DNA from 3 places in the Rhizobium sp. NZLR1 genome. Region 2 is predicted to be linked to each of the others. Evidence: predicted binding sites of a transcription regulator. Region 2 holds the regulator's gene; each other region holds the start of a gene.
The links. The regulator PhoB, encoded in region 2, activates phosphate uptake and scavenging genes when phosphate is short. The targets are predictions, from matches to a motif close to TGTCATNNANCTGTCAT.
Positions count from the first base shown of each region.

Region 1: the regulator PhoB is predicted to act here: its motif matches at 5,309-5,325, upstream of J3O30_RS16755 (DUF1045 domain-containing protein).
Region 3: the regulator PhoB is predicted to act here: its motif matches at 4,691-4,707, upstream of phnC (phosphonate ABC transporter ATP-binding protein).

Region 1 covers NZ_CP071632.1:3,361,142-3,368,792, forward strand. The annotation lists gene J3O30_RS16715 (CDP-alcohol phosphatidyltransferase family protein) at 1-132, shown strand, start outside; partial or broken gene J3O30_RS16720 (flotillin domain-containing protein) at 628-1,005, shown strand; gene J3O30_RS16725 (metallophosphoesterase family protein) at 1,027-1,767, opposite strand; gene uraH (hydroxyisourate hydrolase) at 1,770-2,126, opposite strand; gene J3O30_RS16735 (ureidoglycolate lyase) at 2,123-2,623, opposite strand; gene J3O30_RS16740 (HepT-like ribonuclease domain-containing protein) at 2,628-2,990, opposite strand; gene uraD (2-oxo-4-hydroxy-4-carboxy-5-ureidoimidazoline decarboxylase) at 2,987-3,487, opposite strand; gene puuE (allantoinase PuuE) at 3,487-4,410, opposite strand; gene J3O30_RS16755 (DUF1045 domain-containing protein) at 4,526-5,233, opposite strand; gene J3O30_RS16760 (FAD-binding oxidoreductase) at 5,348-6,526, opposite strand; gene mnmD (tRNA (5-methylaminomethyl-2-thiouridine)(34)-methyltransferase MnmD) at 6,525-7,253, shown strand; gene J3O30_RS16770 (response regulator) at 7,524-7,651, opposite strand, start outside.
Region 2 covers NZ_CP071632.1:550,473-558,123, reverse strand. The annotation lists gene J3O30_RS02795 (GcrA family cell cycle regulator) at 1-400, shown strand, start outside; gene J3O30_RS02790 (IS110 family transposase) at 673-1,611, shown strand; gene phoB (phosphate regulon transcriptional regulator PhoB) at 1,727-2,410, opposite strand; gene phoU (phosphate signaling complex protein PhoU) at 2,543-3,256, opposite strand; gene pstB (phosphate ABC transporter ATP-binding protein PstB) at 3,301-4,116, opposite strand; gene pstA (phosphate ABC transporter permease PstA) at 4,132-5,451, opposite strand; gene pstC (phosphate ABC transporter permease subunit PstC) at 5,448-6,929, opposite strand; gene J3O30_RS02760 (substrate-binding domain-containing protein) at 7,067-7,651, opposite strand, start outside.
Region 3 covers NZ_CP071632.1:176,850-184,500, reverse strand. The annotation lists gene phnH (phosphonate C-P lyase system protein PhnH) at 1-487, shown strand, start outside; gene J3O30_RS00855 (carbon-phosphorus lyase complex subunit PhnI) at 492-1,598, shown strand; gene J3O30_RS00850 (alpha-D-ribose 1-methylphosphonate 5-phosphate C-P-lyase PhnJ) at 1,595-2,470, shown strand; gene phnK (phosphonate C-P lyase system protein PhnK) at 2,467-3,243, shown strand; gene phnL (phosphonate C-P lyase system protein PhnL) at 3,324-4,031, shown strand; gene J3O30_RS00835 (DapH/DapD/GlmU-related protein) at 4,028-4,645, shown strand; gene phnC (phosphonate ABC transporter ATP-binding protein) at 4,774-5,619, shown strand; gene phnD (phosphonate ABC transporter substrate-binding protein) at 5,706-6,611, shown strand; gene phnE (phosphonate ABC transporter, permease protein PhnE) at 6,677-7,636, shown strand; gene phnE (phosphonate ABC transporter, permease protein PhnE) at 7,644-7,651, shown strand, end outside.

The sequences.
Region 1 (7,651 bases), 1.8 Mb from region 2:
TTCGTCGCGGTTGGTGGTACGTTTGCAGCATGGACTTCGTGGCTTTGGGCGGTGGTGGCTCTACTTCTCATATGGACCATCATCAACCGTATCAACGCCGGTATTCGCGAGGCGCACACGGCCGCCCGATAGGGAGCGGAGCCGATCTGTCGCCTATGCTTCCATCGGCAAATGTGATCCGACAATCGACGCTGCCTCCGTCCTCCTAACGGTATGTTAAGCTTATACCGCTCCCCATGATTAGTGCTCATCTGCCCACTTCAGGCTGCGGGTCCAGTAGCTTCAGAAAGCCGTCGGCGGCTCTCGACCGCGAGCGGCGGCGGGTCCGCTTTGCGCACACGCCTAAGACGGCCCGCGCCGGTTCCATTGGGATGGGAGGCCCGGAACTTGTCAGCCGGGCGGCGGCCGAGTCTTTTCAGGCGGGAATCAGGCCGTGCCGCAGCATGATCTCTGTAAGCCGCGCCGGATCAGGCTCGCCAGGACCGCTCACAGCCTTCGCGATTTCCTCGAAATAGGCGCGGCCAATCGAACCTGGGTTCAACACGATTAGGGCGCGCGGCCTCGCTGTGCAGATTTTCGGCGTGATGGGCGGCGCTCGATGACACGATAGTCGCCTATCGCAGGATGATCGACATCCTGATCGAGCTCGCCGAGGCGGTCAAGCCGATCGAGAAAATCTCTGACATCAGGATCTTCGACACCGGCGGCATGCTGGGCCGCGGGGGCGCGAACGGCGAAAGCGGCATCGGCCTCGGCGAAGGCTTGGCCGGCCAGCTCCTCTCCTATCAGGCAAACAAGCCGATCCTCGACAAATTGCTGAAAGAGGCCGGCTTCGACGGCGACAACGCCATCTCATCCCTCCTTGGAAATCTCGATGGCGCGAAACCGGCAAAGCTGGTTCCGGCTCCGGTAAAGCCGGCAATACCGGCCGCGCCTCCGGTAGCGCCGGCAGCGGCCGCAGCCCCGGCAAAGACGATCGCCCCTGCGGCGCCGAAGAAGGAATGATCGCGTGCAGGCGGGTCTGGGCTATCTCACCCAACCCGCCGCCAGCGCGCTCTCCCAGTCGCCACGGCCCCTTTCGGCGGCCAGTGCCGACATCGCCATATGGTCGTAGGCGACATTCCTGAACTGCCACGTCCATCCCGCCGCCGTCTTTTCCAGAATGGCATAGCCGGCCAGCGGATGGCCGGCTTCGATCTTGTGGTAATAGGGCCGGTCGTCGTCATAGGCGGGGCAGCCGACGCTGCCGGGATTAACGATCAGGCGGCCGTCGGAGAGACGGACGGCACGGGGAAGGTGGCTGTGGCCGCAGAGGATCAGCGGCAGGTCTATGCCCTCGGCCAGCGCCTCGATCGCTTCGACCGGCTTCAGGAAGACGACGCCATCCGCCGAGACCGATTCCAACCAATAGAGATTATCGTCCTTCGGCGTCGCATGGCAGAGATACACCTCGCCGCGATAGACGGTTTTGAACGGCAGGCTGCGAATCCAGTCGAGATGGGACGACGTCAATTGCCGATGGGCTGAAGCATCCGAGGCATGCATGGAGGCCGGATCCTGCTCGATCAGATAGCGATCGTGATTGCCGCGAACCGAGGTCAGGCCAAGCGGCATCAGCAAATCAGCGGTCCGACCGGCTTCCAGCGGCCCGCTGAAGAAATCGCCGAGATTGACGATGTCCTCGATGCCCTCAGCGCGAATATCCGTAAGCACGGCTTCAAGCGCCAGATGGTTGCCGTGAATGTCGGCGATCGCGGCAAAACGCATTTCTAACTCCCTCGATAGGTGGAATAGCCGTAGGGCGAAATCAGCAGTGGCACATGATAATGCGCCGTGACATCGGCAATGCCGAAGCGGATCGGCACCAGATCGAGAAAGGACGGATGCGGCAGCGGCGTGCCGCTGGCCCTCAGATAATCGCCGGCGTGGAAGACCAGTTCATAGGTGCCGGCTCGGAAATGTTCGCCAGCGAGGATGGGACCGCCGTCGACTCGGCCGTCGGCATTGGTCTCGACCGTCTTCAGATGCCTGCGGATCTCGCCGTCGAGCTGGAAAAGATCGATCCTAAGGCGTTCGGCCGGCTTGCCGAGGGCGGTGTCGAGAACATGGGTGGTCAGTCCGGTCATGGGGCTGGCTCTTTGATGATGTAGGGGGTTTCGAAGAAGAACTCTTCCAGATTGTTGCCCGGCCCGTCGCGGTCGACGACCAGGAAATCGGAGACTTGGCCAAGCGCCATCAGCGGATGATGCCAGACATTTTGGCGGTAGTTCACTCCCTGGTCCCCGCGCGCGCAAAACACTTGCGGTCTGCCCGGGCGTCCGCCCTCGTCCTCGGAGACGACGACGAGGAAGGGACGGCCGGAGACTGGCGAGAAGCTCTGGCTGCCGAAGGGATGGCGCTCCATCATGTCGATGTCATAGGGAAAGCTGCGCGGCTGGCCGCGAAAGAGATTGATGATGACGCGTGCGCCTTCGCCCGTCGCTTGCGCCGCGGCCAGCGCATGGAAACGCTCCGTCGTGCCGCCATTGATGAGCCGCATCGCGGCCGGATCGGCTTCGATCACCTCACCGAAGAGAGCGAAGGCGGAGTTGGTGAGAGGACGAATGTCGAGAAACCGAGACATCGCGTCACTCGCCTTGGGCATGCCAGTATCGGACGGCATCGATCTCCCGAAGCAGCTCCGGCAGCGTCCGATACGTCGCCTCCCAGATTTCGGAGGGATCGAGATCGAAGACGTCGTCGAGGATGCGATTACCGGTGCCGCAGATCCTGGTCCACGGCAGATTGGGATGCTCGGTGGCAAATTCCGGATGGGACACCAGCAGACGGGATGCCGCAGCACCGATGGTGAAGTGGCAAAAGGCAACGGCCTTGAAGGTAAGCTGGTCCTCGGCGAAAGCCGCCTCATCCATTCCGCCGATGAAGGACAACGCTTGGGATGCCGCCTTTTGCATGTCATTGAGATAGTCGATAGCGCGCCTCTCCTTCATTCAGCCTCCGGCAACATCGATGTCAGACGCAGCAGCGCGATCTTTTCGACCTGTGCCGTCGCGGTCGAGAACTCCTCGTCCCGGCCGTTGCCGATCCTTGTTTCGAAAGCTTCCAGGATATCCTCCTTGCCGAGCCCCTTGACGGCGATGATGAAGGGAAAGCCATATTTTTCGACATAGGCCGAATTGAGTTCTGTGAAGCGGGCGTGCTCGGCAGGGCTCAGGCGGTCGAGACCGGCGCCGGACTGCTCCTTGCGGCTGTCTTCGGTAAGTTCACCCGATATGGCGAGGCGCCCGGCAAGGTCGGGGTGGGCGCTGAGCACCCCGAGACGCTCCTGTCGGCTTGCCGCGCGGAAGACGGCGGCAAGCGCCGCATGTACGCCGGCCGCCGTCAGAGGCTCGTTCACGCTGCCGGCGTCATAGGCGCGCTCGGCGATGAAAGGCGAATGTTCGAAGACGCCGCCGAAGCGGGAAACGAAATCCTCGCGCGACAGCATCAGATCGCGTCCGGCTGATGGTGCTTGTGCCAGTGCTCGGCAATCTCGATGCGGCGCGGAATCCAGACCTTGTCATGCTTCAGCACATATTCGATGAAGCGCTTCAGCGCCGCCGCCCGGCCCGGGCGCCCGACGAGGCGGCAATGCAGGCCGACCGACATCATCTTCGGGCTGCCCGCCTTGCCTTCCTCATAGAGCGTATCGAAGGCATCCTTTAGATAGGTGAAGAACTGATCGCCGGTATTGAAGCCCTGCGGTGTGGCAAAGCGCATGTCGTTGGTTTCGAGCGTATAGGGGATGATCAGGAAGGGTTTCCCATCGACGCCCTTCACCCAGTAAGGCAGATCGTCGGCATAGGAATCGGAGGAATAGAGGAAGCCGCCCTCCTCCTGCACCAGCCGAAGCGTCTTGTCGGAAGGCTTGCCCTGATACATGCCGTATGGCCGCTCGCCGGTAAGCTCGGCGTGCAGGCGCACCGCTTCGAGGATGTGCTTGCGCTCCAGATCTTCCGGAAAATCCTTGTATTCCAGCCAGCGGTAACCGTGGCTGGCGATCTCCCAGCCGGCATCCTTCATCGCAGCGACCGCTTCAGGATTGCGCGCCATCGCTAGCGTTACGCCGTAGACGGTCGCCTGCACCTTGAGATCGGTGAACATCCGCCAGAGCCGCCAGAAGCCCGCGCGCGAACCGTATTCGTAGATCGATTCCATGTTGAGATTGCGCTGTCCGGGCCAGGCGGCCGCGCCAACGATCTCCGACAGCAGATTTTCAGAAGCCGGATCGCCGTCGAGGATCGAGCTTTCGCCGCCCTCCTCATAATTGATGACGAACTGCACGGCGACGCGCGCCTCGCCCGGCCACTTCGGATCGGGCGTCTGTCGCCCGTAGCCGACGAGATTGCGCGGATAAGTCTCGGATACCATCAAATCACCTTCTGAAAAGACGGCGAACGGTAGCATCCGCAGCCGGAATGTCGAGAAGGAAACTGCTCAATCCGATTTTGCCTTTGCAGTACAATGGCTTAGCCCATCGGCACGCTCAGGCGATCTTGCGCGCGCTGACCTTGCCCATCGGGTGCAGCGAATGAACGCGGAAGGGACCGCCCGTGCCCTCCTCGATCATCAGCGCCACGTTTGAAACCGTCACCGGGTCACTGAGGGCAGGCGCGAAAATCGTCCGCAGGGCCGGCTCGATGCGCGCCATGTCGATCGCGTTGACGGGTCCTGTCACCGGCATATGAAAGCGGAACTCTTCCATCACATAAGGATTGCCCCAGCGATGCAGGTTTGAAAACTGCGCTGCCGACAGCCCGTCCGGATCGCTGCGCTCGATCTCGGCTTCGCTGAGCGGCGCGCGGAAACGATCGAATTCCTGGACGATCGCCGAAGCGAGATACTGGATCCGCTCGCAGGGGGCGCTCGGCAGCAAGCTGTAGAAATTGCCGAGCCGTGCGACTTCGATGCGCGGAATCTGGAAGGGGACGAAGGTCCCGGAAAAACGCATCAGATCGCGCAGGAGTTGCGCTTCGGACATATTGTGACCCAGGTGAAACGGCGCCTTCAGAACGCCGTGAAAACCATAGCGCCGCGGCACGGCGGTATGGAAGGCGATCTCGTGAATGCCAAGGCCACGAACTGCCGGCGGCTCCACCATATCGCCCGAAAACACGTTTCGGCCAAGCCAACTGGCAGCCACAAGCGACAGCGGGTCGCTCGCCGGAGGCGTGAAGCAAATGGCATAGCGCATGCAATTTCCTCCATCAAGGAACTGAGCGCCGATCAAATCCGGCGCTGTCGATGCGCAAGCAGATAGGTGATTTGCATGACAGAATAACGAAACGAAGCGGCGTCGAATTCACGTTTAACGTGAAGCTGCCGCGATATGGCTTGAAATTGCGAAGCTTTCCGGCAGCAAAAATCCGCAATCCGTATCGCCTGCGATACATATCGCCGCTTCCGCCAGCCGGTGGGCCAGGCCGAAGCTGACCTTGAAGCCGCCGGTCAGCGCGATCAGGCGCGGATGATCGGGGTGGCGGCCGATCATCGGGTCACGGTCGATCGCCTTCGGGCGAAGCCCCGCCCAGCGCTCGACGATAGGGGCGTCGCGCAGCGCCGGCACGATCTCCCGCGCCGCGGCGATCAGCGTATCGAGCTGAGCGTCGGTCGATGTGGAATCGTCGAAGCGGTTTTCGCTGGTGCTGCCGATCGCCACATGCCCGCCCTCGTGCGCGACGACATAGAGCCCGTCGAGGAAGATCGTCGGCAGCGCCGGGTCGAGATCGGCTTTCAACAGCGCCGCCTGCCCCTTGACCGGTTGACCGAGCGGTCGCTTCAGCCCGGCGGTCAGCGCCTGCAGCAACGGAAAAGACTGGTGACCGGCGGCCAGGATGCAGTCGCTGAAAGTGATGGTTTCGCTCCCTATGTCGGCCGTGCCGCAGTCGGGATCGACACCGGTCACCGCCGCGTGTTCCATGATCCGCACATGTTTTGCCTGTCGCAAGAAGGCAATGAGCCCCGCAGTCAGTGAGCGGGGCGCAACGCGGGCGGCGAGCGTATCATGCACGAAACCGCTCTCGCCGGCGGATGCCTCGATCCAGCCGTCGACCGGCGGGCTGTCGAGCACGTGCCAATGGAAGCGGCGCTCGCCTGCGCACCAGTGGCGCTCGGCATCCTCGGAGTGAGCGCGCGCTATCTTGTTGAGATGCGGCTTCGGCAGCGGGATCAGCCGCCCGGAACGGCGGTAACCGGCCGAAAGCCCGGTTTCGGCTTCCAGCATGGCGATCTCGGCTTCGAGCGAGACCAGCGCATCGAACTGGAACTGCTTTTTCTCAGACCACCGATCCGGCATATGCGGCATCAGCGCGCCGAGCAGGCCGCCGCTCGCACCTCCACCCAATTTGCCGGCGTCGACGATAAGGGTAGCGATGCCACGGCGCTCGGCATGGACGGCCGCCCAGAGACCCATGATGCCGCCGCCGACGATCAGCAATTCGCAGGACGATTGACCTGAGACCGGCTGAGGATTATCGGCTTTTTCCATGACAGACGTGAACCCCGATCAGATTGGCGCGGGCGCGCCGCAGCCGCTCGAATGGCGCGACGGCGATATGCCCTATTCCCTCGCCTTTGGCGACCATTTTTATTGCCAGACCGATGGGCGGCTGGAATGCGGCCATGTCTTTCTCGCCGGCAACGGCCTGCCGGAGCGTTGGAACGGGCGGCAGGAATTCGTGATCGGCGAACTCGGCTTCGGCACCGGCCTGAACTTCGCCGAGACCTGGCGGCGATGGAAGCTGTACAGCGTGCCCGGCCAGCAGCTGCATTTCATCTCCTTCGAGCTCCACCCGATGCGCGGCGAAGAAATCAGCCGTGCGCTCTCCCACTGGCCGGAGATCGATGCCGAACGCGAGGCGCTGACGGCGGCCTGGCCGCCAACGCCTGCCGATACCGTCTCGCTCGACCTCGACGACCAGATGAGGCTCAGCGTCGTCTGCGGCGCAGCACTCGACGGCGTCGCAGCCGCAAAGCCCGGCTTCGACGCCTGGTATCTCGACGGCTTCGCCCCTTCGCGCAACGGCGATATGTGGTCGGAAGAACTGATGCGCCGCGTCAACGAAAAGACCGCGCCCGGCGGCACTTTCGCCACCTATGCCGCGGCCGGTTTCGTACGCCGCAACCTCATCGCGGCGGGCTTTACCGTCGAGCGCCGCCAGGGCTTCGCCGGCAAACGCGAAATGCTCTGCGGCATCAAGGCGCCCGACAGGTAACGTTTGCTGCTTCCAGTCCACTGTTGCTAACGATTATATGGCAAGGACAATCCGCAGCGGGCGGTAAGCTTTATTCATGAACTGATGGAACGATGTGAACGTCTGGCGGAAACGCCGAACGGTTTTTCACTGGTCCCGCGCTATGAACACGGCGTCCGCCGCCCTACGGGAATTATCTGATCTTTGATCGGGCGGCAAGGATCGCATCCAGGTCCTGCATATCTTGAACGGAGTTCAGGATTTCGAGAGCATCCTGTTTTCCGACTGAGATCAGTAGCTGGTGCGCCCCGGCTGCTGCTCGTCCTTGAGGAGCCATTGCCGAATCTTCTCTTCCAACAATTCGGGGCTGATCGGTTTCGACATATAGTCGTCCATGCCGGCGTCGAGACAGAGGTCGC
Region 2 (7,651 bases):
TCCGGGCCGCGCCAAGGCCGGCGGCACGGCCGCCACGGCCCGAACGCCGAAACGCAATACATCGGCGCCGCGCGCGCCGAACTTCGCCTCTCGGATCACCACCCGCACCGTTACCCGCCAGCAGGGCGCAACGATGCTGAAGGAAGAGATCGAGATCGAAACGGTCGAGGAAATGGAATACGTGCCGAAAGGCAACGTGGTCGTGCCGATCTCCCGCCGCCTCGGCCTGACGGAACTGACCGAACGCACTTGCAAGTGGCCGGTCGGCGATCCGCTGAAGGATGACTTCCACTTCTGCGGCTGCGAGTCCCCCGACAATTCACCCTATTGCGGCTATCACCAGAAACTCGCCTACCAGCCCGTCAACGAACGCCGCCGGGCGGCAGCGCGGGCGAGCTGAACGGGTGACATTGTCGACATGCAAAAACGGGCTGGAAGGCCCGTTTTTTTATGTGAGTACGTTGGGTGTGGCTGCCCCTTGTATCTGCACGTTAGAGATTTTGTGCGATGGAAGCGATTGAGCCTCTGGCCGGGTGGCCACCCGGCCAGAGGCGTGACGAAGTCGCCCGTTCCCCCTCTGGTTACAACCGTGGATGAGCCTGGGATCTTCGTCATCGTCACGTACGACCGAATAGTCGCTTGGTTCCAATCGCACGCACAAGGCAGGTTACCGTGAACAGAGTTATATGTGGAGTGGATGTTTCGAAGGACTGGCTGGATGCGTCTATCCGCCCGTCCGGGACGTTTGAGCGTTTCAGCAATGACGCCACCGGCATCGGCGCGCTGGCCGATCTTTGCCGGGCCGAGAATGTCGAGCTCGTCGTCATGGAGGCTTCCGGCGGTTACGAGCGGACGGCCTTCCTGTTGTTGTGGGAGATGGGGATCGCCTGCGCCTTGGCTAATCCGCGCCATGTGCGCCGGTTTGCCGAAGCCATGGGCTTTCTGGAAAAGACCGACCGCATCGATGCGGCGATGATCGCCCATTATGCCGAAACCAAGCGGCTGGCTGCCCTGCCGCCGCCGAAAGCCGCGCAGATGCGGCTGTCGGCGCTGATGGCGCGGCTGTCCCAGGTCACGAGTGACCTGACCGTCCAGAGGCAGCGCCGCAGTGCGGCCCGCGATCATCAGAGCGTGGCAAGCCTCAACGAGGTGATCGCGCTTCTGGTGCGCCAGAGCCGCACCCTCGAAGGCGAGATTGCCTCGATGATCGATGACGATCCGCTCTGGGCCTGCCTCAACCAGGCCTTTCGCTCGATCAAGGGCGTGGCCAACCGTACCGTTGCCCGGCTGATGGCCGAATTGCCTGAGATCGGCCGGATCTCCAACAAGGCGATCGCCAAGCTGGCCGGCCTTGCGCCGATTGCCAACGACAGCGGCAAACGCAGCGGACATCGGCCGGTGCGCGGCGGGCGCTCCGGACCACGCGCCATTCTGTTCCTGGTTGGCGCCATCGCAGCCCGACACAATCCGCATCTGGCGGCATTCCAGCAAAGGTTGCAAAGCCAGGGCAAACCGAAAATGGTCATCCGCATCGCGCTCGCCCGAAAACTCCTGGTCATTCTCAATGCAAAAGCACGAGATGCGCGAAGAGAATTCGAACATGCAACTTGACAGCCCAGATAGTCGCTCATCCGCCTGCCGGCACCGACCGGGGTCGAGACGAGTGGCTCGACCCCGGTCGGGTTAGGGTGAGGGGCAGAGCTTGCTCGACTTTATCGGAAACCCCTCAGGCTTCCATCGAATAGCCGGCGCCGCGGACGGTGCGGATGACGTCTTGCATGTTGGAGAAGTTCAGCGCCTTGCGCAGGCGGCCGACATGGACGTCGACGGTGCGTTCGTCGACATAGATATCGTGGCCCCAGACGCCGTCGAGGAGCTGCGAGCGGGAGAAGACTCGGCTCGGCGACGACATCAGGAATTCCAGCAGGCGGAATTCGGTGGGGCCGAGGCGGACTTCGCGGCTTTTGCGATGGACGCGATGGGTTTCGCGGTCGAGTTCGATATCGCCGCATTTCAGCACCGTCGACAGCACCTCGGGACGGGCGCGGCGTAGCATCGCCTTGACGCGGGCAACGAGCTCCGGGGTCGAGAACGGCTTGACGACGTAATCGTCGGCCCCGGTCGACAGTCCGCGGACGCGCTCGCTCTCTTCGCCGCGCGCCGTCAGCATGATGATCGGCAGACGTTCGGTTTCCGGCCGCATGCGCAGGCGCCGGCAGAGTTCGATGCCGGAGACGCCGGGCAGCATCCAATCGAGGATGAGCAGGTCGGGCGTGCGCTCCTGAAGCCTGATTTCGGCTTCGTCGCCACGAAGGATAGTATCGACCTCGAAGCCTTCCGCTTCGAGATTGTAGCGAAGAAGCACGCTCAAGGCTTCCTCGTCTTCAACAACTGCAACTCTCGGGATCATGCCTGTCGGTCTCCTCGCGCATGTTCCTTAAACCGGGGTGATTTAAGCAATGCATCCTGCGCAAATTCAGAAAGGTGGCTGCGACCTCTTTGCGCGCCCGGATGGGCGCGCACGCAACGGCTAGTATGGGCTTTATTCCGTGACCGCGCCGACGGTGTTGGCGCTGTCGTCTTTCGGACGGTCACCTTCCGGCTGTGCGCCGGTCGCCATGTAATAGATCGTCTCGGCGATGTTGGTGGCGTGGTCGCCGATGCGCTCGATGTTCTTGGCGCAGAAGAGCAGATGCGTGCAGCTGGTGATGTTGCGCGGATCTTCCATCATGTAGGTCAGCAGCTCGCGGAACAACGAGGTGTACATCGCGTCGATCTCGTTGTCGCGTTCACGGATCGCATTGGCCTTGTCGGCAGAGCGCGTCGTGTAGACGTCGAGCACTTCCTTGAGCTGGACGAGCGCCAGCTCGGACAGATGCTCGAGACCGCGGGCGAGCTTGCGCGGAACGCCGGTGCTCTGCACGGCGATGACGCGCTTGGCGGTGTTCTTGCCGAGGTCGCCGACGCGTTCGAGATCGGCGGCGATGCGGATCGAACCCATGATTTCGCGCAGGTCCGAGGCCATCGGTTGACGGCGGGCGATGGTAACGATCGCCTTGTCGCCGATTTCTCGCTCGGCGTGATCGAGGATCACATCGTCGGAGATGACCTTCTGCGCCAGCGCGGTATCGCCGTTGACGAGCGCCCGGACGGCCTCGCTGACCATCTGCTCGGCCAGGCCGCCCATTTCGGAAATCCGCCTGGACAGGAACTTCAGATCATCATCATAGGCAGAAAAAATATGTGTCGATGCCATGGGGCTTTATCCTCGAATAACGGGAAGGCTTGGTGTCGCCAAAATCAACCGAAGCGACCCATGATGTAGTCCTGGGTGCGCGGATCGTCGGGATTGGTGAACATCTTGTCGGTGTCGTTCTCCTCGACGAGATTGCCGAGGTGGAACATGGCGGTGCGCTGCGAGACGCGCGCGGCCTGCTGCATGGAGTGGGTGACGATGACGATCGTGTAGTTCTCGCGCAGTTCGTGGATCAGTTCCTCGACCTTGGCGGTGGCGATCGGGTCGAGCGCCGAGCAGGGCTCGTCCATCAGGATGACTTCAGGGCTGACGGCGACGGCGCGGGCAATGCAGAGGCGCTGCTGCTGACCGCCGGACAGGCCGGTGCCGGATTCATGCACGCGGTCCTTGACCTCGTTCCAGAGGCCGGCGCGCTGCAGGCTGGTCTCGACGATCTGGTCGAGATCGGCCTTCGACTTGGCAAGGCCATGGATGCGCGGGCCGTAGGAGACGTTTTCATAGATCGTCTTCGGGAACGGGTTCGGCTTCTGGAAGACCATGCCGACGCGGGCGCGAAGTTCGACGACGTCGATATCGGGATCATAGATATCGTCGGTATCAAGCGTGATCTTGCCGGTGACCCGGCAGCCGTCGATCGTGTCGTTCATGCGGTTTAGGCTCCGCAGGAAGGTCGACTTGCCGCAGCCGGACGGGCCGATCAGCGCGGTTACGGTGTTTTCGCGGATGTTCAGGTTCACATCGAAAAGCGCGCGCTTCTCGCCATAGTAAACCGAGACATCCTTGCCGATCATCTTATAAGGGACGTTGCTCATCTTCTGATCCAGCGCTTTTTCAACTGCAGCTTCCGTCAACATGTTCATGATGTGTAACTCCGTTTACCAGCGGCGCTCGAAGCGACGACGCAAGAGGATGGCGCCCATGTTCATGACGATCAGGAACAGGAGCAGGACGATGATGGCACCCGAAGTCCGCTCGACGAAGGCACGTTCGGCCTCGTTGGCCCACATATAGACCTGCACGGGCAGAGCCGTCGAGGGATCGAGCGGCGTCGTCGGCGCGTTGGCGACGAAGGCGACCATGCCGATCAGCAGCAGCGGCGCGGTTTCGCCGAGCGCATGCGCCAGGCCGATGATCGTGCCGGTGAGGATGCCGGGCATGGCGAGCGGCAGAACATGGTGGAACACCATCTGCATCTTCGAGGCGCCGAGGCCGAGGGCTGCGGCGCGGATCGACGGCGGCACGGCGCGCAGTGCGGCGCGCGTCGCAATGATGATCGTCGGCAGGGTCATCAACGTCAGCACCAGGCCGCCAACCAGCGAAGCCGAACGCGGCAGGCCGACGAAGTTGATGAAGACGGAAAGGCCGAGCAGACCGTAGACGATCGAGGGCACGGCGGCGAGGTTGTTGATGTTGACCTCGATCAGATCGGTCAGCTTGTTCTTCGGCGCAAACTCCTCGAGATAGATCGAGGCGGCAACGCCGATCGGCAGAGCGAGCACCAGCACGATCAGCATCAGGTAGAGCGAGCCGATGAGGGCGACGCCAAGGCCTGCGGCCTCCGGACGGCTGGAATTGCCGTTGACGAAGAGGCCGGTGTTGAACTGCTTGTGGAGAGCGCCGCTCGCCTTCAGCTCGTTCATCCAGCCAACCTGCTTGTCGTTGACCTTGCGGTTCTTCTCATCGACCGACAGGTCGATCTGGCCCTTGTTGGCGCTGTCGACATTGGCGTCGGCGAGCACGGTGACATTGACCGTCTTGCCGATGATCGACGGGTCGGCGACGACCATGTCGCGCAGTTGGACCGGCGCACCCTTGGAGAGCATGGCGGATGCATCGCGCACGTCGGGACGGCTTGCGGCATTGACGTTCAGCTGCTTGACGATCGCGTCGCGCAGGAGAACCGGGTAGTTGGCGGCGATCAGCACCGAAGCATCGGTCGCACGCTTATTGCTGGGGTCGATCGTCTTCTCGGAAAATTCGATCGGCAGGGTGATCGCCGTCTGCTGAAAGGCGGTGTAGCCTTTGCCGATCACCGTCCACAGCAGGATGAACAGGAAGATGAGGCCGAAGGAGATGGCGGCGATGCCATAGGCCTGGAACCGGCGTTCGGCGGCGTAGCGGCGCTTGATGCCGATATCGCGGCGCGTGGGCGCCTTGGAAACGGTTATCCCGGCGGGAGAAACAATATCCGTCATTCGTACTGCTCCCGGTATTTGCGCACGATGTAGAGCGCGTAGATATTGAGGCAAAGCGTGATGCAGAACAGCGTGATGCCAAGGGCGAAGGCAACCAGCGTCTGCGGCGAGGTGAACTCGAGGTCGCCGGTGAGCTGATTGACGATCTTGACGGTCACCGTCGTCATCGGCTCGAAGGGGTTGATCTGGATGCGGGCGGCGACACCGGCGGCCAGCACGACGATCATAGTTTCACCGATGGCGCGCGAGGCGGTCATCAGCAAGGCGCCGACGATGCCGGGAAGGGCTGCGGGCAAGACCACTTTCTTGATGGTTTCGGAGCGTGTGGCGCCAAGACCGAGCGAACCGTCACGCAGCGTCCGCGGCACGGCGGTGATGATATCGTCCGACAGCGAGGAGACGTAGGGGATCAGCATGATGCCCATGACGATGCCGGCGGTCAGAACGCTCTGCGCCTGAATGAAGTTGGTGTAGTTGCCGGAGAGCAGGCCGCTGATCTGAGCCGAGAAATCGCGCAGGAACGGGCCGACGGTGACGAGCGCAAAGAAGCCGTAAACGATCGTCGGAATGCCGGCGAGCACTTCGAGCAGCGGCTTAGCGATCCCGCGCAGCTTCGGCGAGGCGTATTCGGCCATGTAGATCGCGGCAAACAGGCCGACCGGTACGGCAACCAGCATGGCGACCATGCCGATATAGAGCGTGCCGAGCAGCAGCGGGATAAGGCCGAACTGACCGAAGGACGAGCTGCCGGCTCCGGCAAAACGCGGGTCCCAGACGGTGCCGAAGAAGAAATCGGCGGCGGGAACGGCGGCAAAGAAGCGGGCGGCTTCCGACAGCATCGAGAATACGATGCCGATCGTCGTTAGGATAGCAATCGAAGAGGCGAGTAGCAGGCCCCAGAGCATGAAACGCTCAACCCGATTGCGGGCGCGGAAGCGCGGGGCGATGGCGCGCAGCGCATAGAAGGCGCCGGCAATGGCGAGGATGAAGACGACCGCCGTCATGGCGAGGCGGCTCGTCATGCTCTTGGCGTTGAGCGTCTTGGCTGCGTCGAGCATGTAAGGCAGCGGCTGGCCGGCAAGCGGCACACCCTTTTCGCTGAGCTTGGCCTGCAGGGCGGCCGGATCGCCGGCGACCGCTGCGGTTTCATCCGAGGTCAGCATCGTCAGGCCACGGGCGACCGTCGCCACCATGGAATAGCCAAGATCCTGCTCGACGGCGGCTTGAGCCTTGACATCGGCGGGGAAGTGGCTGCGAACCGAGGACTGGATGATGCCGGGGCTGACCGAGAGCCAGACGCAGAGCGCGAGGAGAGCAGGGAGAACCGCCCAGATCGCCGCATAGGCGCCGTAATAGACCGGCCGTGAATGCAATGCGGAGGACCGGCCCCCGGCAAGTGCCGTGGCCCGACTGCGCGCGACCAGATAGGCGGCGGCACCGATCACCACAAGGCACAGAAGTATGACGGATGTGCTCATTCGTTACGTCCCCAGGCCATAGCCCCAAAAAGCCCAATCATGCGGAATGAATTCAACCCTGCAGCGGAAATGTCGGCGCGCCCAGGGTTTAAGGCAATGCCGGCGCGGGCCTTTAGAGCGCCGCGCCGGCAAAGTCATTACATAGCCTTGCCGGCTTCGACTTCCTTGCGGATCGCATCACGCTCGGCATCCGGAGCGGCAACCAGGCCGTATTCGACGAGCGGGCTGTCGGGGCCGATCATCTGGTCGGATACGAAGAAGTTGACGTATTCCTTCAGGCCCGGAACGGCGCCGAGATGTGCCTTCTTGACGTAGAAGAACAGCGGGCGAGAAACCGGATAGGTGCCGTTGGCGATCGTTTCGGTGGACGGAACGATGCCGCTCATGCTGGCAACCTTGAGCTTGTCAGCGTTGTTTTCATAGAAGGAAAGGCCGAATACGCCGACGCCGGTCTTGTTGGCGGCGATGCGTGCCAGGGTTTCCGGATAGTCGCCGTCGATGTCGACAGCAGCGCCGTCCTTGCGGACTGCGACGCAGGCCTTGCCCTGGGCAGCCTTGTCGGCGATTTCCTTGGCGATGACGTCGACGGCACCGGCGGCCTTGCAGCCGGCGGCGAGAACGTTCTGTTCGAAGACTTCGCGGGTGCCGTGCTTTTCGCCCGGGATATAGGCAGCGATATCAACAGCCGGAAGCTTCGGGTTGACTTCCGACCACTTCTTGTA
Region 3 (7,651 bases), 370 kb from region 2:
CGATGTCGCGCCGCCTGTGCCGTTCGGTATTGGCGCCGGCACGATCGCGCTGACGCTTTGCGACCACGACACGCCTGTCTGGCTGTCCCAGGGACTGGCGAAATCGGCCGCGCCGGAGTGGCTCGGCTTCCACACCGGCGCGCCGCTGACCGGTGAAAAGGCTGAGGCCCGCTTCGCCTTCACGGAGGCCGGCACCGCGCTTTGCTCCTTCGGCCTGTTTGCATCGGGCACGCAGGAATATCCCGACCGCTCGACGACTGTTGTCATCGAGCTCGCCGATCTCGAGGGTGGACGCAGGCTGGCGCTGATGGGGCCCGGTATCCAGACTGTGACGGAAATCGCGCCTGTCGGGCTGCCGGAGACCTTCCTGCGGCTCTGGACCGAGAACCGCGCGCTCTTCCCGCGCGGCATCGACATCGTGCTGACGTCGGCCGAGCGTTTCCTCTGCCTGCCGCGCACCACCAAGATCACAGCAACGGAGATCTGAGCTCATGTATGTTGCCGTCAAGGGTGGCGAGGCCGCCATCGCCAATGCCCACCGCCTACTGGCCGACCGCCGCCGCGGCGACCGTTCGTTGCCCGCGATCGGCATCGAACAGATCGTGGCGCAGCTGGCGCTCGCCGTCGACCGGGTGATGGCCGAGGCCTCGCTTTTCGACCGCACACTCGCAGCGCTTGCCGTCCGCCAGTCGCGCGGCGACATGATCGAGGCGATCTTCCTGCTGCGCGCCTACCGCACGACGCTGCCGCGTTTCGGCTATTCCAAGCCGCTTGACACGGCTGATATGACGATCGAACGCCGCATCTCGGCGACCTACAAGGATCTGCCGGGCGGCCAGCTTCTTGGGCCCACCTTCGATTATACCCACCGGCTGCTCGATCCGTCGCTGCTTTCCGACGAGGCGGTCGAGACGCCTGCCCAGCGCACAGCCGAGACCGGCCGCGTCATGCGCGTCTCCGAGATCCTCGGCGAGGAGGGGCTGATCGAGGCCGACGGCGACATGCCTGAGGATCACGAGATCGGCGACCTGACCCGCGAGCCGATGGAATTTCCGATGACCCGCGATCTGCGCCTGCAGGCGCTCGCCCGCGGCGACGAAGGTTTTCTGCTGGCGCTCGGTTATTCCACCCAGCGCGGCTACGGCCGCAACCACCCCTTCACCGGCGAGATCCGTATCGGCGAGGTCGAGGTGGAATTCGACGTGCCGGAACTCGGTTTTGCCGTCTCGCTGGGCACGATCCAGATCACCGAGTGCCAAATGGTCAACCAGTTCAAGGGTTCGGCGACGGCACCCCCGCAATTTACCCGCGGCTACGGCCTGGTCTTCGGCCAGAGCGAGCGCAAGGCGATGGCGATGTCGCTGGTCGACAGGGCGCTTCGTGCCGAAGAGCTCGGCGAGGATATCACCGCCCCGGCACAGGACGAGGAATTCGTCATCTCGCACTCCGACAACGTCCAGGCGACCGGCTTCGTCGAGCACCTGAAGCTTCCGCATTATGTGGACTTCCAGGCCGAACTCGATCTCGTCCGCCGCATGCGTCGCGAATTCGAAGCCGCCCGCAACGCTGGCGAAGACATGAAGGAGGCCGCCGAATGAGCGATCTGGCCAGCTACAACTTCGCCTATCTCGACGAACAGACCAAACGGATGATCCGCCGCGCCATCCTGAAAGCGATCGCCATTCCCGGCTATCAGGTGCCTTTCGCTTCGCGCGAAATGCCGATGCCTTACGGCTGGGGCACCGGTGGCGTGCAGGTGACGGCCTCGATCATCGGACCGGATGACGTGCTGAAGGTCATCGACCAGGGTGCCGACGACACGACCAACGCCGTTTCCATTCGCGCTTTTTTCCAGAAGGTCGCCAATGTCGCGGTGACGACGCGCACAGGCGAGGCGACGATCATCCAGACGCGCCACCGCATTCCGGAAGAGAAGCTCGGGCCCGGCCAGGTGCTCGTTTACCAGGTGCCTATCCCCGAGCCGCTGCGTTTCCTCGAACCGCGCGAGACCGAGACGCGCAAGATGCATGCTCTCGAGGAATACGGCCTGATGCATGTGAAGCTCTACGAGGATATCGCCCATAACGGCCGCATCTCCAAGACCTATGCCTATCCGGTGAAGGTACACGGCCGTTACGTCATGGACCCGTCGCCGACGCCGAAATTCGACAATCCGAAGATGCATATGTCGGACGCGCTGCAGCTTTTCGGCGCGGGACGCGAGAAGCGCATCTATGCGGTTCCGCCCTATACCGACGTCGTCAGCCTGGATTTCGATGACTATCCCTTCGACATCCAGCGCTTCGACAAGCCCTGCGCCCTTTGCGGTGCCGAGGATGTCTATCTGGACGAGGTGGTTCTCGACGACAAGGGCGGGCGCATGTTCGTCTGCTCCGACACCGATCACTGCGAAGACCGCCGCGCCCATGGGCATGCCGGCGAGATGTTGGCCCGGGAGGCTGCAGAATGAGCGATATCCCGCTTCTCAAAGTCCATGACGTTTCGAAATTTTACGGCAACCGGATCGGCTGCCGCGACGTCTCCTTCGATCTCTGGCCGGGCGAAGTGCTCGCCATCGTCGGCGAGTCCGGCTCCGGCAAGACGACACTGCTGAACTGCCTCTCCACCCGGCTGCTGCCGAGCACTGGCAGCGTCGAATACCACATGCGCGACGGCAGCTACCGCGACCTCTACCGCATGAACGAGGCCGAGCGGCGTTTCCTGATGCGCACCGACTGGGGCTTCGTGCACCAGAATCCGGCCGACGGCCTGCGCATGACCGTCTCCGCCGGCGCCAATGTCGGCGAACGGCTGATGGCGATCGGCGACCGGCACTATGGCACGATCCGCGCTTCGGCGATCGATTGGCTGGAGCGCGTCGAGATCGACGCCGACCGCATCGACGACCAGCCGCGCGCCTTTTCCGGCGGCATGCGCCAGCGCCTGCAGATCGCCCGCAACCTCGTCACCGGCCCGCGCCTCGTCTTCATGGACGAACCCACGGGCGGCCTCGACGTCTCGGTGCAGGCACGCCTGCTCGATCTGGTGCGCGGCCTCGTTAACGATCTCGGCCTGTCGGCGATCATCGTCACCCACGATCTCGCCGTCGCCCGCCTGCTCTCACACCGGATGATGGTGATGAAGGACGGCTACGTAATCGAACACGGGCTCACCGACCGGGTGCTCGACGACCCGCGCGAACCCTACACGCAACTGCTCGTCTCCTCGATCCTGCAGGTCTGAGCAATTCAAGACTTTACAGCGTCCTTGCGCGTCTTTTCAGGGCCCGGCGCTGTAAATCCGAAACCAGGAAAGAAGACATCATGCCAACGCCCCTCGTCGTTTCCGAAGTCTCGAAAAGCTTCACCATGCACCTGCGCGACGGCATCAGGCTGCCCGTCGTTTCCAATGTCGCCTTCTCGGTCGCCTCAGGCGAATGCGTCGTGCTCGGCGGCCCATCGGGCGTCGGCAAGAGCTCGCTGCTCAAGATGATCTACGGCAATTATGCCGTCGACACTGGCCAGATCCTCATACGCCACGACGGGCGCATCGTCGACCTCGCCGCCGCCGATCCGCGCACCGTGCTCAACGTGCGGCGCCACACGCTCGGCTATGTCAGCCAGTTCCTGCGCACAGTACCGCGCGTCGCGGCGGTCGATGTGGTTGCCGAACCGCTTGTGGCGCGCGGCGAAGACGCCGCCACGGCACGGGAAAAGGCGGGCGCCCTGCTTGCCAGGCTCAACCTGCCGGAAGCGCTCTGGCAACTTCCACCCGCCACCTTCTCCGGCGGCGAGCAGCAGCGCGTCAACATCGCCCGCGGCTTCATCACCGAGCACACGATCCTGCTTCTCGACGAACCCACAGCCTCGCTCGATGCCAAAAACCGTGCCGTCGTCGTCGGCATGATCGAGGAGAAGAAGAAGGCGGGTGTCGCGCTTCTCGGCATTTTCCACGACGAGGAAGTGCGCGAGGCGGTCGCCGACCGCATCCTCGACGTCCAGCTGTTCTCGCCTGGAAAGATCGCCGCATGAGCCGCAAGCTTGGCATCGAGCCCTATGTGCATGAGACGGCATCCGTCAGCGATTCCACCTTCGGGCGCTATACGGAGGTCTCCGAGCGCTGCCGCATCAGCGAGGCCACGTTCGGCGACTATTCCTACATCATGCAGGATGGCTCAGTCTGGTGCGCAACGATCGGCAAGTTCGTCAATATTGCCGCCGCCGTGCGCATCAACGCCACCAATCATCCGACCTGGCGGGCGACGCTGCATCATTTCACCTATCGTGCCGCCGACTACTGGCCGGACGGCGACATGGAAACCGATTTCTTCGCCTGGCGGCGGGCAAACCGCGTGACGATCGGCAACGATGTCTGGATCGGCCATGGGGCGACCATCCTGCCCGGCGTCACCGTCGGCAACGGCGCGGTGATCGGCGCCGGTGCGGTGGTATCGAAGGATGTCGCTCCCTACGCGATCGTCGGCGGCGTGCCGGCCAAACCAATCCGCGAACGCTTTCCAAGAGAGATCGGCGAACGGATGGACAGGCTTTCCTGGTGGGATTGGGAGCACGACCGGCTGCGCCAGGCGCTGCAGGATTTCCGCAACCTGAGCGCGGAAGATTTCCTGTTCCGCTACGGTGGTTAAACCGCCGATATAGATGCGCAACAAGCGCGGGGATATGTGACAGGACTTACACAAATATGACATGGGAGGTTCATCAAGCGGGACTAATGCGATGCTGACCAAGGCCTGGAGTGCAAAGGGAAAGCATGATGTTCGAGCTGAAGAATGTCACACGTCGTTTCGGAAAAAAGCTCGCCGTCGATTCCGTCACGCTCGACATTCCTCAGGGCCAGATGGTCGGCATCATCGGCCGATCCGGCGCCGGCAAGTCGACGCTCTTGCGCATGATCAACCGGCTGCAGGAACCGAGCTCCGGCTCCATTCATTTCGCCGGCGTCGAGGTCTCCGGGCTTCGCGGCCGGGCGTTGCGCAACTGGCAACGCGATTGCGCGATGATCTTCCAGCAGTTCAACCTGGTGCCGCGCCTCGACGTTCTGACCAATGTCATGCTCGGCCGCCTCAACCACCGCTCGACGCTTCTGAGCCTGCTCAACATCTTCACCCGCGAGGAACGTGTGCATGCCATCGCTGCGCTCGAACGCCTCGGCATCGAGCAGACGGCGTTGCAGGCATCCGGCACGCTTTCCGGCGGCCAGCAGCAGCGCGTGGCGATTGCGCGAGCGCTGATGCAGAACCCGAAGATGGTTCTCGCCGACGAGCCGATCGCCTCGCTCGATCCGCTGAATGCCAAGATCGTCATGGATGCGCTGCGCGATATCAACGAGCGCGAGGGCATCACCGTCATCACCAACCTTCACACGCTCGACACCGCCCGCAACTATTGTGAGCGCATCGTCGGCATGGCCAGCGGCCGCGTCGTCTTCGACGGCAAGGCCTCGGAACTGACCGCCGAGGCAGTGAAGGCAATCTACGGAACGGACAAGGATGGCGCCGGCATCGACGAAACGATGACCTCGACATCCATCAATATCGCTCCCGAGCGGGCAGACAATCAATCCGCCGGCGCCCAACCGCTGGCGCTGGCCGGTCTCTGAGCGAGGCGGCCGCGATCGCGCGCCCGCGTCAAGGGCACACTTCTTCGTAACGGAAGACCGGGGGCACCGGTCAATAGGAGAGACACATGTTGAAGAAAGCACTCTTTGCGGCAACGGCGCTCTTCGCGCTCGCCGGCGCCGCCAACGCGGCAGATCTCAAGGAATTCCGCATCGGCATTCTCGGCGGCGAAAACGAAACCGACCGCCTGCGCAACTATGCCTGCCTTGCCGACCACCTGAAGCAGGAATTCGGCTTCGAGAAGGTGTCGCTGTTCCCCGCCGCCGACTATGACGGCGTTATCCAGGGCCTGCTCGGCGGCACGCTCGACTTCGCCGAACTCGGCGCTTCCGGCTACGCAGCCATTTACATCAAGGACGAGAAAGCTGTTACGCCGATCCTGACGACGCAGCAGAAGGACGGCTCGACGGGTTACTACTCGGTCGGTCTCGCCCTGAAGTCCTCCGGCATTAAGAACATCAAGGACGCCAAGGGCAAGAGGCTCGGCTACGCCGATCCAGATTCCACCTCCGGCTATCTCGTGCCGCTGACGCAGATCCCCAAGGACACGGGCATGCCGAACGACAAGTTCTTCGCCTCGACGCAGTTCAACGGCGGCCACGAGAACAACCTGCTTGCCGCTTATGACGGCAAGGTCGACGTTGCCGTCGACGACTCGTCGGGCATCGGCGAATTCAAGGACGGCTACACCTCCGGCACCTTCCGCAAGGAAGTCGACAAGGGCGCCGTCGATCCGAACAAGCTGGTTGAAGTATGGCGTTCGCCGCTGATCCCGAACGGCCCCCTCGTCGTTCGCAACGCCCTCGGCCAGGACTGGCAGACGAAGCTTGCAGCCTTCTTCACGGCTCTGCCGGAGAAGGATCACAAGTGCTTCGCGGCTGTCGAAGGCGGCGACTACAAGGGTTACGCCCCGGTCAAGCACGACTTCTACAACGCCGTCGTCGAAGTCCGCAAAGCTGCCATCGGCGGCTGATCGGTTTCTGGAATGCGGGGCGGCCGGAAACGGCCGCCCTTTATCTTTGATCGGGCGAGGCGTCCATGACTATTGCCGATACACAGCCGCACATGCAGAGCACGCAGGAGATCGGCACCGCCTGGGAGCGGATGGTCGCCAAGCGCCGCTTCTACACTATCCTCGGCCTGGTTATCTTGATTGCGGCCTTCGTCAGTTCCGTCCGCTTCGCCGACGAGAGCAATGCCGGCCATTTCTTCGACCGCCTGCCGCATATCTTCGACTTCCTGAGCTGGCTCATCCCCAGGGACTGGAACGATGTCTGGCGTGCGCTGTTCGACATTGCGAGCGTCAACGACAAGGGCGGCGAGGAATTCAATTTCGACAAGGGCCGCGTCTACGTCTGGGGCGCTTTCTACATCCCCGAATATTTCGAGCTGATGATCGTCACGATCAACGTGGCGCTGATCTCGACGATCGTCGCTTTTGTCTTTGCCGTTCCCTTGAGCTTCTTTGCCGCCCGCAACCTGACCAGTTCATGGCCGCTGCGCATCGTCGCCAAGCGCCTGATGGAATTTTTGCGCGCCTTCCCTGAGATCGTTATCGCCGGCCTGTTTTCCGCGATCCTGTCGATCGGGCCGGTGGCTGCCATCATCGCCATCACCCTGCACACGATCGGCGCGCTCGGTAAACTCTTCTACGAAGTGGCCGAGAATATCGACATGAAACCCGATGAGGGCATGAAAGCCGTCGGCGCCAACTGGTGGGAGCGCGTCCGCTTCGCCGCTCTGCCGCAAGTGCTGCCGAATTTCACCTCCTATGCGCTCTTACGCCTCGAGATCAACGTGCGCGCCTCGACCATCATCGGCGCCGTCGGCGGCGGCGGCATCGGCGAGGAGTTGAAGCTTTCGATCTCGCGCGGCTTCGGCGCCAAGACGATGGCGCTCGTTCTGCTGCTGTTCGTGACGATCGTCGCCGTCGACCAATTCTCCGCATGGCTGCGCCGCCGCCTCGTCGGCGAGCACGCCTTCCTTCTGCAACATTGAGGCCGCCATGACGGT